DNA from 2 places in the Pontibacillus sp. ABV4_188 genome. Region 2 is predicted to be linked to the other one. Evidence: riboswitches for the same ligand, from Rfam matches in the RefSeq annotation. Region 2 holds a riboswitch; the other holds the start of a gene.
What was found. A riboswitch is a leader RNA that binds a small molecule or an ion and turns the genes downstream of it on or off. The one in region 2 is predicted to bind FMN.

Region 1 (7,798 bases), 690 kb from region 2:
ACAGTGAACGAAGAAACGAATATGGGCGGTGCCTATTTCGCAGCTGCTGGTCTTGAACCGACTATGGCGATTGCAGTTGATGTAACATTTGCGACAGATTATCCTTATGTGAATAAGAACAAACATGGGGATATTAAGCTAGAAGGTGGCCCTGTATTAGCGAAAGGTGCGCCGATTAACATAAAGATAAACCGTTTGCTAGAAGAAGCGGCGAGGTTTAAAGGGATGAGCGTTCAATATGAACTGACTCCTCGTATGACGGGAACTGATGCCGATAAAATGCGTCTGACAGGGAAAGGTGTACCCATTAGTCTTGTATCATTGCCACTACGTTATATGCATTCGCCAGTCGAAACAGCGAGCATACAGGACATTGATGAAGAAATTGATCTTCTAGTTACTATGATTGAAAACATGACGGGTCAAGAAAGTCTTAATCCGTTAGAAGATTGATTATGAAGAAGGGATAGGAGACCCCGGGTCACGACAAGAGTGATTCGGGGTCTTTCCTTTATAAATTTTAAATAGTAGGTGTTTTTTTGATAGGGTTATATGTATAATGGGAACATATGTTCTTTTTAATGGAGGGGTAGTTGTGGAGAAAGGAAATAGTCAAGACCGGGGGACGATGAAGTGGACTAGCTTGATGTTAACAGAACACATTGCAATGTTGAAAGAAGTCTGGAAAGAGGATGAACGGGTGAAGAAAGGGTTGATCCCAATGGATAAGGCTGTCGAAATTGATTTTTTAATAAGGAGAGCCTTGAACGATTCTTTTCCTGTTCAACTTCATTACCTTTATGGTGATTCGTTACGTGAAGAAAGTGTGAAAATTTCTGCTCTTGAGACGGAGAATAAGAAAATGAGGGTTATAAAGTTAGTATGCAAGTCTGAATTATCGATAGACATTCATGCCGTTACAGATATTAAAATACTGTGAATATCCATATATGCTCACCATTTGGCTAACGGGTACATACTATAATGCTTGAGCAAAGTACCTTTAAGAATAGCTATGGTGGAGGGGGAATGAATGGATATTCATTTTGTGAAACATTTTGCTGTTCAAATCCTTAATGAGAAGTTATAATGAGAATTGTACTCAACTAAACACGATTCCATCTTCGGGGCAGGGTGAAATTCCCGACCGACGGTGAGGGACCCACTTGGTGTTCTAAGTCCGTGACCCGCTTGGTGCATATATGTGCCGATCGGTGGACCTGGTGAGAATCCGGGACCGACAGTTACAGTCTGGATGGGAGAAGATGTAGAGCGAAAATAGGTATATATGATACCTATATTTCTCTATGGTCTTTTATCAACCCTGAAGCTACTATATGCTTGAGGGATTTTTTGATGGAATGCACTATAGCGGATTATTCGCTCACCTTCATCTGGGATGTGAATCGAGAGTAAAGATGAAGGAGGAGATCGATGATGAAACCAAGAGGTCAGTCATCCAAATTATTTAAGCTCATTACGCTCTCGTTAATGAGCACCATATCACTATTATTAATGTTGTTGGACTTCCCGCTTCCATTTTTGCCAGGTTTTCTAAAAGTGGATTTTAGTGATGTTCCCGCTTTATTTGCGGCATTAATATTCTCACCGGTAGCCGGTATTATTGTGGAAGCTATGAAAAATGGCCTTCACTTTATGCTTGGAAGTGGAGATCCTATTGGGGCAAGTGCTAACTTCTTAGCTGGAGTCATGTTTATCTTGCCAGTTTCCTTGTTATATCACCGTTTCAAGAGTGTAAAAGGTGTTGTATCTGGTCTTGTAACAGGTACGATCGTAATGACACTCGGTATGTCTGTATTAAATTACCTTGTCATTCTACCAGCCTATACATGGTTGATGGGCTTTGAAATAGCAGACTCCAAAATGGCTTATATAACAGCCTTTATTATGCCATTTAATGCTGTAAAAGGCATGATCGTTGGAATGCTCTTTGTTCCTTTATTCGTAAAAATGAGGCCATGGTTTGAACAAAAACAAACGAAATCAATTAAAGCTGCATAGCAATAGATATATAAATAAATCCCCTGCATCAATGATGCAGGGGATTTATTTGTATATTTGAATACTCGAAGCTGGGAGTATGTTCCGTTAACGATAGTGTGTGGAGTATGGTGGGCTGGAAAACTACTTGCCTTCCGCGTGTGGGCCGAGAGCCTTTTCTGTAACGGACCGTCTCAAATATAGTGATTGATAAAAAGAGCATCACACTTTAGAAGTGGGATGCTCTTTATGGTTGAACCTAAACGTCACGGCGTTTTTTAATGCTGTAGTTTGTATGAGCGACAACGGTTTTCTCGAAGTCTAAATTACGCTCATGAAAATCGTCCATGATGGTCATGTCGCAAACAACTGAGTTTTCTAATTTAGAAGAAGTTACGACAGCTTCTAACTGTTGGCCGTCTCTTTGGAAGGTAATAATATCGCCTTCGGTTGCTTTGTCTTCTTCTTTTATTTTTTCTTCTTCTTGCTGTTGTTGCTGTTCTTCCTCTGCATTTTTCTTTTCAAATGCAGCATTTACTAAATCTTTGCTCATATTTTCATCAGCCATGAGAAGTTCCCCTTCCTAGTGAAAAGTAGTTGTGTTTTGTGTTACGTTTGTGTCAAGATTCAGGCCAAGGGTTTCCTTATCTATACCCATATTCAAGGGCCGTCATTCTCCCTAGAGTATTACTCTAACATGATTCTTTTTTCTATTTAAACAAGAAGTTTAAATAGAATCAATAACTTCTTCATACATTTTAATGGATTTGTTAAACGTTTACAAAGATAATGAGGGATTTGTTGCCTACATTAGGAATGTTTCGGTTGGGTTTAACCGATAAAAAGTAAAGGCTAAATAGGTCGCAAACGTTGTCCAAAGAAGGTATGGCACAAGGAGCCATGGGCTAACCTTATTGTACTTTCGGATTAAAATGATCAGGATGCCGGATGTAACGGCGACTAAAAAAGTATCTACCGTCGCAAGTAGTAAGTCTTTCATCTCAAATTGGAAGAAGCTAAATAATTGATTCGTGACATAATTGATCAATAAGATGACCCAAAACAGTGGAGAAAACGGTTTTTCTCCTTTCGAACTCCACGCCATTACAATAGATAGTGAGATAAAGGCGAAAAGTACAGCCCAAATGATTCCGATTGTAGACCCTGATGGAGTCCAGGAAGGCTTGTCTAAGCTGTTATACCATTCTTGATCAATGGGAAACAAGAATCCTGCTATGCTAAATAACCCGTAAATAAGTAAGAAGAGTAGAGTTCCTTTTACTACTTTGTTCATTCTCTCTTGCTCCTTTCAAATGAATTGGACAAAGAGGAAGGCAAGCTACACAACTTATGTTGTTATATAGCTTGCCTCATATGTGCCTTTTCCATTAAGAGGATTGTTCTTGTTCTTCAACCAAGTATCGAGCTGTAGGCATCGCCTGTAGTCGCTCATATGGGATGGGTTTACCGGAATGTTCGGAATAGCCATATGTTCCTTTTTCCATACGTTCAAGTGCTGCATTAATCTCTTCAAGCTGTTCTTCAGCATGTTCGCTAAGTGTGTAAGCTTTCTCTCGCTCAAATTTCTCTGTGCCAAGATCTCCGGGGTGGCTATTTACATTTGATAATTCCCCAACAGAGTTGCCTTGGTCCTCATCTTCATTTAGATACCCATCATGATTATGGTATTCCTTTTCCGCTTCTTCTTTCATAACATGTAGCTGCTTTTTAAGTTCTTGTAATTGCTTATCTGATAACATCGTGAATTCTCCTTTCAAATGAGGGAGGAGGAGAGGTTATTACTTCTTAGGAACAACACCGACGGTACAGCGTGAGAGACAAATCAGTTCATCTTCTTCATCGACTACTTTGATTTCCCAAACCATTGTACTTTTCCCAACGTGTGTTGGAGTCGCAATGCCGTAAACAGTCCCGCTTCGCTTCGCTTTAATATGGTTGGCGTTTATTTCAATGCCGAATACATTATATTCTTCCATATCAACGTGCAGAATAGAACCAATACTTGCTGCTGTTTCCGCAAGAGCGACGCTCGCCCCTCCGTGTAAAAAACCAAGAGGCTGGTGGGTACGTTCATCTACAGGCATAGATAAAACGACACGTTCCTTCTTCATCTCTACCTCTTCAATTCCTAAAGCTCCCAATAATGTATTTTTAGCAGTTAAATTCATATTATCGTTCCTTTCTTTTTTATTTCCTTTTCAATCTAGAATCAAACATAACGGTTCTTCTATCTGTATTCCTCTTATGGTGTAGACAATCCTGCCTTCAAATAAAAATACTCCCCTCCAAGGCAACAGTTATTAATTTAAACTGTCTACTTAGAGGGGAGCATTGAGTAATGATGAGCTATTATGGTTACTTATTTCATTTAGGCAGAACGATGAGTGCACTTCAAAGTGTTATTCTGCTTCCTTTTACCATGATACGGGTATAATAAATTGAAATAATAGCGAAAGGCCAAGTAAAAAGCCAAAGATTGTATTGGTCTGAGCTGTATATTTCATAGCTGGCATCATTGCCAAAGGAGTTGAGTTTTTGGAGAATGTTTCAACAGCTCCTTTTGGTTTAGCTAAACTGATCAATACGATCAGAGACCATAAAGGAAGTAAGCCAATTGCAATATAAATCATTGTTAATCCGTAAGCTAACCCAAACAACGTGGCAAGGAAGCGAATAGCTCCTTTACGTCCGAAGAGTATGGCCAGTGTTTTACGTCCGTTCTCTTGATCTCCTTCTAGATCACGTATGTTGTTAGCAAGAAGAATTGCACCAATTAAAATGGCTACAGGAATAGAAATAAGAACAACTTGAGCTGTTACCATATTTGTTTGAATGTAGTAACTGATTCCTATGATAACTGTTCCCATAAAGAATCCAGAAACAAGCTCACCAAAAGGTGTGTAAGCTATTGGATAAGGGCCTCCTGTGTATAAATAGCCGCATAACATAGAAGCAATGCCAATTGCAGCAATCCACCAAGTCGTTAAGATACAGATATAAACACCTAAAATCATTGCTACACCAAAGAAGCTAAGCGCAAGTGCTAGAACCTTCTTGGGTGGTATGCCATCTCGAACAATAGCTCCGCCGATTCCAACAGATTGCTCTGTATCTAAACCACGCACATAGTCATAATACTCATTGAACATGTTTGTAGCTGCCTGGATGAGGATTGAAGCAATAAGCATAGCGAGACATAAACCTAAATGAAACGAACCATCAAGTCCTGCCAGCATTGTACCAATAAATACAGGCACAAAAGCCGCCGTTAACGTATGTGGTCGTAACAATCGCCACCAAACTTGCCAACCTTTCTGTTCATTCAAGGCTGTTTGTATATCTTTTTTGTTCATGCTTTGCATCTTTTTCTCTCCTTAATTATGACTATTTTATAATAGTCCTATTTCAGTTTAGGCAAACTGCATGACACTGTCAATACGGAAAGAGCCTTTAGAAGCTACTGTAAATGTGCTTATGAGGGATAGTAATGATTGTTGGTACTCCGTTGGATAATGGAGGGGTGAACAGTCGCCTGTGCTTTTCTGATGTCTAGCTCCGTCCTCACACGAGGTGGGGTCGTTCGATGTTGTCACAGGACGTGACGGTTTTAGTCGAACTTCCACTATTGCTGAACAGTCGCCTGCACTTTTCTTTTTACTTGAGGAAGTTGGGAAAAGAGAATAAAATAAAGATGGGATTTTATGATTTATAATGATTTTTCGATATAATAGTACTGTTGTGCCAAAATATATAGTAGCAAAGTCCCTGATGATTGGAGGGCATTCATTTGATTGAAACAACTTCGTTTTATCATGAAAAGCTTTATAAAGCTCTTTCAAATAGAAAGCATATAGACACGCCTCAGCTTATAAGTGTAACCACTAGGTTGGATTCGGTTGATTCTCTTGGTTTTTTCCAGGCTGGGAAAGTTTATCAGGGGGAACGGGTGTATTGGACAAGTGCTGATACGGTGTTCACTCTAGTGGGTGTTGGGTCGGCTTATACTTTTGAAGCCGAGCACAATCGATTCTTCTCTACTAGGCAAATGTGGAATGATGTTCTAGAAACTGCTATGGTTGACAACCCATATGAGGTTCCGGGCACGGGTCCTGTTGCTTTAGGTGGGTTTTCGTTTGACCCATTAAAGGAAGAGAATGGAACGTGGAGTGATTTTCCGAACAGTAAAGTCTTAATTCCGATGTATTTGTTGACTGAATGGGAAGAAGAGACCTATTTAACCATTAATATGATGATTCACCCAAACGATAACGAGGATGAACTATTTAATCATGTTACAGAAGAATATCAGAAATTACTGGCTGGATCGTTCACTTATGAAGGTGATGTGACGGTTACGAGTCAAGAAGAAGTGCGTCCTTTTGAATTTAAAGAAATTGTATCGAAAGCGACGGATCATATCAAAAGTAAACGATTAGGGAAGGTTGTTTTGGCCAGAGAGATGATTCTCTCATTTTCAGATGATCGTAAGGCTTCTTCTGTAATCCGCCAATTGAAAGAAGAGCAGACACAAAGTTATATATTTGCGTTTGAGAGCGGAGACTCTTGTTTTGTAGGAGCGACGCCTGAACGGCTTGTCAAAGTCGAAGACAATGAACTGTTATCAACGTGCTTGGCAGGGACGGTACCACGTGGCAGAACTCCAAAAGAAGATGAAGCGTTAGGCCAAGCGCTAATCAACGATGAGAAGAATTTGCAGGAGCACGACTTTGTCGTACAAATGATAAAAAAAGCTGTAACAGGTTGTTGTGAAAATGTTCACGTACCAGATTCACCTATTTTATACCCGCTTCGTAACTTGCAACACCTTTATACTCCCGTGAGTGGAACGCTTAAGAAGGGTGTGTCGTTACTAGAAGTCGTTGAGAAACTCCATCCTACTCCTGCTTTAGGTGGGTATCCAAGAGAGGACTCTCTTCAATTTATTAGAGATAATGAACCATTTCATAGAGGTTGGTATGCCTCACCGGTAGGCTGGTTTGACAGTTATCAAAATGGTGAATTTGCTGTTGCCATACGTTCGGCTTTATTAAAGAAAGATCAGGCCATTCTTTTCTCTGGGTGTGGAATTGTAGAAGACTCTGACCCTGAAGAAGAATACAAAGAAACCGCTGTTAAGTTCTTACCTATGATTCATGCTTTAGGAGGAAGAGAATGACACATACAGAAACCCTTACTAGATATGTGGCCAATTTTGTAGATGAGCTCGTCCAAACAGGATTAACCGATGTGGTTCTTTCTCCTGGATCGAGATCCACACCATTGTCCATGACCTTTGCAGAACATGAATCAGTGAACCATTGGATTCATGTAGATGAACGTTCGGCGGCTTATTTTGCGTTGGGTATAGCCAAAGAACAGCAAAAGCCGGTTGCGCTTGTATGTACATCTGGAACAGCAGCTGCTAATTATTATCCAGCTATTGTTGAAGCCTATTACAGCCGAGTTCCTTTATTGGTATTAACGGCTGATAGACCTCATGAACTTCGGAATGTAGGAGCTCCTCAGGCAATTGATCAGATTCATATGTTTGGTCAGTATGTAAAGTGGTTCGAGGAGCTGGCGCTACCTGAGAGTAGTGAACCGATGCTTCGGTACGTACGTAGCAAGGCTGCGAGAGCGTTCCACACATCACTTGACCATAACCCTGGTCCAGTCCATCTGAATCTTCCGTTTCGTTCCCCCTTGATTCCTGACTTCTCACTTGATCATCTATGGGGAGAAGGTTCTGAACGATCATTTCACCATGCTTATAAAG
Region 2 (7,798 bases):
GCCGGGCTTAATGTCCCCTTTTACAAGAGCGACATGTTCTTTTCCGTCGATCTCATTTGAATACCCAACAGCTCTAAACTCACCATATTCTGTCGGGAGATTAATTTCAACTTCTCGTTGAACGAGCTTGTCTTCACGATTTCGATATTGGATAAGATCTTGAATGGTAATCATCTTTAAATTATGCTCATCAGCCATCTGACGAAGATCTGGTACTCGTGCCATTTCGCCGTCGTCTTTAATGATTTCACAAATCACACCAGCGGGCTCTCCCCCTGCCAATTTAGCCAAATCTACTGCCGCTTCTGTATGACCAGCTCGGCGAAGAACGCCTCCTTCTTTTGCGAGGAGAGGGAAGACGTGTCCAGGTCGCTTGAAATCTTGAGATTTTGCTTCTGGATTTAAGAGCTGTTGAACCGTAACTGAACGCTCTGCGGCTGAGATTCCTGTTGATGTTGTTTGATGGTCAATACTTACTGTAAAGGCTGTTCCATGTGGATCAGTGTTTCGTTCAACCATTGGGAATAGCTCTAAACGATTAGCCAGTTCTTCTGTTACCGGCGTACAAACAAGCCCTTTCCCATAGGTGATCATAAAGTTGATTACTTCAGGTGTTGCATGTTCAGCAAGGGCAATCAAGTCGCCCTCATTCTCACGATCTTCGTCGTCGCAAACAATGACGACTTTGCCTTGTTTCAAATCGTTTAGCGCATCTTCTATTGAATCGAACATAGTGGTTCACTCCATTTTTTACGGATCATTTAAATCCGTTTTCTGCTAGAAATCCTTCTGTGATAGATGAGGATTTCGCTTGATGCTGTTGCTTGGATAAGAAATTAACAACGTATTTGCCAAGCATATCAATTTCAATGTTTACACGGTCGCCTTTTCCTTTATCACCAAGAACGGTGTGCTCTACAGTGTGAGGGATGAGTGAGATCGTGATGGTGTTTTGATCTACACCAAATACCGTTAAAGACGTTCCATCAACAGCAACCGATCCCTTATAAACAAAATAGTCCATTAAATCTTCCGGAAGCTCAATCGTGTAGTAAATGGCATTGGAATCTTGTTTCTTGCTCGTAATTGTTCCCACACCATCTACATGCCCTGAAACCATATGACCACCAAAACGACCATCTGCTTTCATTGAGCGTTCTAGGTTCACCTTGCTTCCCGTTGTAATCTCACGCAAATTCGTTGCATGAAATGTTTCAGGCATTACATCAAACCGTGCTTCTTGGGAGGTAAAATCCGTTACCGTTAAGCATACGCCGTTCACGGAGATGCTATCCCCAAGGTGGACATCTTCTAAAACGGTCTGAGCTGTTACCGTGATTTCCATTGCTTCTTGTCCTTGTTTGATTCCTTTAACAGAACCCATTTCTTCTATAATTCCAGTAAACATCGTTTCACCTCTAACGGTTAGGTTTAGATACGATTTTCAAGTCGTTGCCCATATGAACAACTTCTTTTATTTGAAGATTCAGAGCTTCCTTGAGCGCATGGATGCCTTGTCCGCCCACTGGAGTCGGGGCATCTTGACCTCCGATCATCTTTGGGGCGATATAGGTGATGACCTGCTGTACAGAACCTGCTCTCAAGAATGCATCATTCACCGTCGCTCCCCCTTCTACATAAATGGAGGTAATCCCCTTTTCTCCAAGCAGATAAAGAGCCTCCTCAACAGTGACATGTGAACTGGCTAAAGTGAGGATCTCCACATGTGGAAAAGCTTTATATTTTTCTCTTTGTTCTTCTGAAACGTTATTCCCTGCTATTAGCCAAGTTGGCGCTTCGGGGTTTTGGATTAGGGGTGTTTCAACAGGAGTGCGCAAATGCGTATCCAGTACAATACGAACGGGGTTCTTTCCTCCATCAGGTAACCGCGTCGTTAGCCGAGGCCGATCTTTTATCACTGTGTTTACACCGACTAAAATGGCATCGTGTTTATGACGATCTTGATGGACATCGGTCCTTGCTTCTTCACCAGTTATCCACTGGCTCTCCCCCGTAACTGTTGCAATCTTCCCATCTAAAGACATAGCGTTCTTAAGAGTCACGTAGGGGGTTTTTGTTGATATATAGTGATAAAAGACTTCATTCAAATCGTCAGCCTGTTCTTTTAAAACATTGGTGACGACTTCAATGCCGGCTTGCTTCAGCTTCTCCACACCACGCCCAGCTACTTGTGGATTCGGGTCAAGGGTAGCAATCACAGCCCGTTTTATTCCTGCTTCTACAATACGATCTGCACATGGTGGTGTTTTGCCGTAGTGACTGCATGGCTCGAGGGTCACATAAATCGTCGCGCCTTCGGCATGGCTGCCGGCCATATTTAATGCATGGACTTCAGCATGGGCATGGCCTGCTTTTAAGTGAGCCCCCATACCAAGCACCGCTCCATTCTTAACGACAACAGATGCAACGGCTGGATTTGGTGAAGTCTGGCCTTTTGTAGCTTGAGCCATTTCTATAGCTGTTCTCATATACTTCTCGTCCTGGTTCACATTTCCACCTCCTATCTCATTCCATATAAAAAACCCTGAGGAAGATACACTTACCCCAGGGTCTCAATTGAGTGTTAAAAAAACGGACACACGTCCAGAATTTTCTGACTACTGCTGGTTTTACACTTTGCACCAGTAAAGTCTACTCCTATTCCTTCTCCCATCCGGACTTTAACCGTCGGCTCTGGTTTCTCACCAAATCAACCGCAAGAGAATACTCTGCGGGTCGCGGGCTAGCAAGACAAAGCTTGATCACCGCCGGTTGGGATTTTCACCCGACCCCGAAGGAATTATTCGATTATCAAGATTCCATTGTACACTTACACTATAATTTATTTTCCAATCTCACGCAACGAAAAAACACCTCTTCAACACTTTATCACAATAAAGTTACAGAGCGTGCCAGACACCCTTCCACTCTGTAAAGTATTGCAGGGCGAAAGGGTGTCTGGCACGCTTCACTCTACTAAAGTGTTCCTTTATTGAATTGACAGTGATGGATCAAGAGAAATCTTCACATTGCCTTGTACCGCTCTTGAGATCATACAACTTGATTCAGCCTTTTCAACAAGCTTCTTTAGCTTTTCAAACTGAGCTTCTGTCGCCTCATGTTTCAAAGAAACCACGGGACGGTGGATGATTTCGTCGTATGAAATGACACCTTTTGTTACATCCACAATGCCTTCTGATGTCATGCTCATCTCATGAAGAGGAAGTTCTGCACGTTCAATCATTGCACCAAGTGTAATGATATAACACGTTGCTGCCGCTCCTAGAAGCATTTCATCAGGGTTCGTACCGATTCCTGGCCCCTCCATCTCTGGTGGGATCGAAATCTCAGTTTTCAGTCGATCCGCCTCTATTTGACCAACAGAATTGCGCCCGCCCGGCCATTCTGCTGTAAGGTTGAAATGATGCTTTGGCATGATGCTGCCTCCTTTAATAAGTAAATCCTATCTATTCCCAACGTACCACACCTCCCCCTCAAAACAAAGTCACCCGCTTTATTACAGTAATGGGCCGCAGGGTGCCAGGCACTCTGCGGTTCTCTAAAGCGCTAACGCGTGCCTGGCACCCTGCAGCACTCTAAAGCATCAACGCGTGTCTGGCACGCTTTAGCCTACTAATATAAGACAGTGCGGGGAAGGGGTTGTATAATGGGAGTACTATGTTTTTGAGAGGGTGTGTGGGTATGAACCGGTATGATGTGATAGTTGTTGGCGCTGGGTTTGGGGGATTAACGTCAGCTGCAATGCTTGCTAAAAAGGGATATTCGGTTGCTGTGCTTGAAGCCTCTAATGAGCTTGGAGGTTGTGCTGGTAAATTTGATCGTCATGGGTACCGATTCGGTGCTGGCGCGACAGTTGGAATGGGCTTTGAAAAGGGCGGTGTATTAAAACGGGTATTTGATGAGCTTGAAATGGATTTACCTCCTATGACATCCTTAGAAACAATCATGAACATTTACACACCACATGATACAATTCATTACTACCAGGAAACAAATCGCTGGTATCAAGAAGTCGACAGAGTATTTCCCACAAACAGCCCAAAAGTGAAACGTTTCTATGAAGAGGTCTTTAAAATCGGCTCTCGCATTGACGAGCTCCTCTTAGATCTGCCTGTATTTCCACCAAACCATTGGAAAGACTGGCCAAAGCTTCTCAAGTACGTCAACTCCAATTCGATCGCACTTACCCCATACATGACTCAAACGGTAATGGATCGACTTAAATCTTATAACCTTCATCAAGATGAAACATTTATGTCCTTCTTGAATGGACAGCTGATGGACAGTGTTCAAACGACCGCAGACCAATGTCCGGCTTTCCTTGGATATGCAGCCCTCCAAACGTTTCATAAAGGCGCTTTTTCTGTACAAGGGGGACTTGCTACTATAGCTGAGAAATTAGCGGAGTCCATCAAAGCAAACGGCGGAGAAGTCTTACTTAGAAGACCCGCAATTCATATTGTTCCACAAGAGGACCGCTGGGTGGTCAAGAGCCGCAGAGACCGTCAGTACGAAGCTTCTAAAGTCGTGTTGAATAACTCTCTTCATAACTTCCACCAACTATTCGACCAAGAGGTTCATAAACAATCTGCCATCAAAAAAGATGACCTTACTTCTTCCTGGGGAGCGTTTATGCTTTATTTAGGAGTAGATGACATCTTTCCAGAGGATGTGTTGTATCATCAAATCATCCAGGATAAAACGAAGCCACTGTCAGAGGGAAACCAGTTCCTTCTCTCCCTATCAAGTAAGGACGACACGCGAATGGCCCCTCACAGTAAAAGGGCGATCACGATCTCCACTCACACAGAAGTTGCACAGTGGTGGAAGCGGGATGACTATGAAGATTTAAAAGAGCGATATACCGAACGCATACTAGACGGGATTGAAACCCATTTCCCGGACTTCAGATCTCACATTAATGTCTTAATGCCTGGTACACCGGTAACATTTGAGAGATTTGTTAAACGAGATAAAGGTCGTGTAGGTGGCTATATCCCAAATGGAAGGTTCAGCTGGTTACAACACCAATCTGTTTATACAGGTCTTCAGGGCATTTATGCATGCGGAGATACTGTTTTTCCAGGAGCAGGAACGCTTGGAACTTCTCTATCTGGATGGATGGTAGCTGAGGAAATTCAAAAGGGCTAACACTTGCAAGAAGCACATGTGTTAGCCTTTTTTACTTGTATCTAAGGATAGCCAGTTCATAAGAACGAGGAGAATACATAAAGCAGAAAAACTATAATAAATAACTCCTGGCATTTCTTTCATCATAACAGCAATTACAGGAGGTCCAGCAGCTACCCCAACAAAACGAATACTACTATAAATGGATGTAATCGTTCCCCTCTCCTCCTTAGGGACCCCCTCTGTAATGAACGCATCCATGCATGGTAAAGCAATCCCAATCCCAGCCCCCGCTACTGACAAAATCACTAAAAATAGCGCTAAACCGGTGTTACCCCCAACGAACAAGAAGCTCAGTGCAGCGATGCTATTGCCCGCTACAATCAACCACTTCATCATGACTTTATTCTCTCCGATTTTACAACCTGACGTGTAAGATGCAATGCAGAGAAACAGAAGAGGAACGGCTAAGTATAGACCTTTTGCATATCCCAGCTTCTTAAAGTCATCTTCCAAAACACTAGAGAAATGAAAAAGCAACCCAAATAATATAAACATAAGAACGCCACCCGTAGCAAAAACGGAAAAAATCCAGTGCTTATTCTCCATAATTAAATCTTTCGTATTCTTTATAAACTTACGCAGCGTTGACTTATGTTCTTTTTCCTCTTCTTTTGGAACCTTAACAAGAAATATGACTAGTAAAATGGAAACCAAAGACAGAATCGGTATAAACAAGAACGGAAGGTACCACACCACAACAGCTAAAAAAGCCCCTAAAACAGGACTAAGAACTTTCCCGAATGTATTGGCCGTTTCAATGATCCCAAGCCCTTTACTTATCTCCTTTTGATCTTTGAACATATCTCCAACTGTCGGGATGACGACCGGAAATGCTCCTGAAGCTCCAATGCCTTGTATGAATCTACCTACTAAGATCAGCCAATACGGATTCGGTAATGACCAAGCGGCAAAAGTAGCAATCCCCCCTCCTATCGCTACCATAATAAGACTCGGAATGATCACTTTTTTCCTCCCCCATTTATCAGAGAAATATCCGAACACAGGTATAAGCGGAATGGCGATGACTGAATAAATTGTGATCACCAAGCTAGACTGAAATGAAGTAATATTCATCTCACGCTCCATAAGAGGCAGAACAGGAATTAACATAGAATTTCCAAGGGTCATCATAAGAGGAATCGATGCCAGAGCCAATAAGTCCCACCGTTTGTCCTTCATACGCATTACTCCTACTATTAAGAAATTGTTCTTACAGCTAATTTGTGTAGAAGAGAGCCGGTTCCATACCCATCATTTATTGGAATTTCACACATTTGCATAACGTTATTCACAAGAAGACCAAACTCAGAGATGATACAATGGAGGAAAAGGAGAGGATTTGCTTGAAACAATTATCACACGAAGCATTTAAAAGAGCTCGTAACTGGATCATGATGAAGGGCCGCCCCCTTGAACAGGCGCTTTTCGCATACGAATTTGAGGACGGAACAGCGGATGAAGTCTTAAACGCTTTACACGCCTATCAAAATGTAGACGGAGGCTTTGGTCAGGGACTAGAACCAGATATTCAGCTTCAGGACTCATCTCCTATCGCGACTTCTGTTGCTCTACAACATTTAGTTCGATTTGCAGATGAACCTAAAGCAGATACGATGATCCGTGAAGCCATTAGATACTTAGAATATTCGTTCTTAGAAGAAAGACAAGGATGGCTTGCCGTACCTGAAAAAAGCAATGACTACCCACACGCATTCTGGTGGACTGTTCACAAGAATGGAATGTCATGGATCGATGAGAATTGGGGCAATCCAAGTGCTGAATTAATTGGATACTTATATTTGTTCGAGGAGTACGTAACAGCCTTACATATTCCAAAGCTTATTGATCAAGCCATGCAACATTTCCTACAATTAGAATCGTTTAAATCGGAGCACGAGATTTACTGTTATTTACGGCTGTTCGCCATGATCCCGGATCAGCGCACAGAAAAAGTGGAGCGACAATTAACGAAAGCCGTACAATCTCTTGTGAAATTAGACAGGGAGAACTGGGAGAAGTATGTACCCTTCCCGCTTAAATTCATCCCGTCACCGGACTCTCCTAAATTCGGAATTCCTGACTTTAAAGTTGAAGACAATCTAGATTTCTTCGTAGAGAAAATTGAAGAAAACGGGAAGCTAACTCCGGCTTGGGAATGGAATGATTACCCTGAAGCTTGGGAAAAAGCACAGCAGGAGTGGAGCGGCATCCTTACAGAAGGCACCCTAAGTGCTCTGAATCGTTTCGATCGACTTTCAACCTAAGAGAGCCAGCTTAGCTTAGGACCGCGGCCGTTACGTTTGATGAGTGGTTGGGGTGGCTGGGGAACGACTCGCTTTCCGCGGGCAAGCTGTCGAGCCTCCTCGGGAAGACCGCCCTGCGGGGTCTCGTCGACCTTTTTATCCCGCAGGAGTCTCCCCGTTCCCCATCCACCCCTTGCTCTAGTTTGCAAACGGCCCCTCAGCGTAAGCATAATCGTGTTGCATTGCTAGGTATAGAACCTCCCGAACCACTTATGTTCAAGCAAACGTAAACATAGTCTTAAATTTCAAGATTACCATCGAAGCTAATAAAACTACCCGGT

Region 1: it holds a riboswitch for FMN, as region 2 does, so the genes downstream of both, ACYX4O_RS16315 (ECF transporter S component) here and ribD (bifunctional diaminohydroxyphosphoribosylaminopyrimidine deaminase/5-amino-6-(5-phosphoribosylamino)uracil reductase RibD) in region 2, are expected to answer to the same signal.

Annotation. Positions count from the first base shown of each region.
Region 1 is NZ_CM149975.1:3,181,676-3,189,473, reverse strand. Features, by position in the region: gene ACYX4O_RS16325 (M20/M25/M40 family metallo-hydrolase) at 1-453, shown strand, start outside; gene ACYX4O_RS16320 (YolD-like family protein) at 596-940, shown strand; FMN riboswitch at 1,117-1,271, shown strand; gene ACYX4O_RS16315 (ECF transporter S component) at 1,435-2,022, shown strand; gene ACYX4O_RS16310 (YkvS family protein) at 2,261-2,569, opposite strand; gene ACYX4O_RS16305 (TspO/MBR family protein) at 2,807-3,295, opposite strand; gene ACYX4O_RS16300 (TraR/DksA C4-type zinc finger protein) at 3,390-3,761, opposite strand; gene ACYX4O_RS16295 (hotdog fold thioesterase) at 3,801-4,190, opposite strand; gene ACYX4O_RS16290 (1,4-dihydroxy-2-naphthoate polyprenyltransferase) at 4,437-5,384, opposite strand; gene ACYX4O_RS16285 (isochorismate synthase) at 5,810-7,198, shown strand; gene menD (2-succinyl-5-enolpyruvyl-6-hydroxy-3-cyclohexene-1-carboxylic-acid synthase) at 7,195-7,798, shown strand, end outside.
Region 2 is NZ_CM149975.1:3,870,938-3,878,735, forward strand. Features, by position in the region: gene ACYX4O_RS19430 (bifunctional 3,4-dihydroxy-2-butanone-4-phosphate synthase/GTP cyclohydrolase II) at 1-732, opposite strand, end outside; gene ribE (riboflavin synthase) at 758-1,408, opposite strand; gene ribD (bifunctional diaminohydroxyphosphoribosylaminopyrimidine deaminase/5-amino-6-(5-phosphoribosylamino)uracil reductase RibD) at 1,419-2,489, opposite strand; FMN riboswitch at 2,659-2,803, opposite strand; gene ACYX4O_RS19445 (OsmC family protein) at 2,990-3,436, opposite strand; gene ACYX4O_RS19450 (phytoene desaturase family protein) at 3,703-5,172, shown strand; gene ACYX4O_RS19455 (MFS transporter) at 5,194-6,393, opposite strand; gene ACYX4O_RS19460 (hypothetical protein) at 6,558-7,478, shown strand.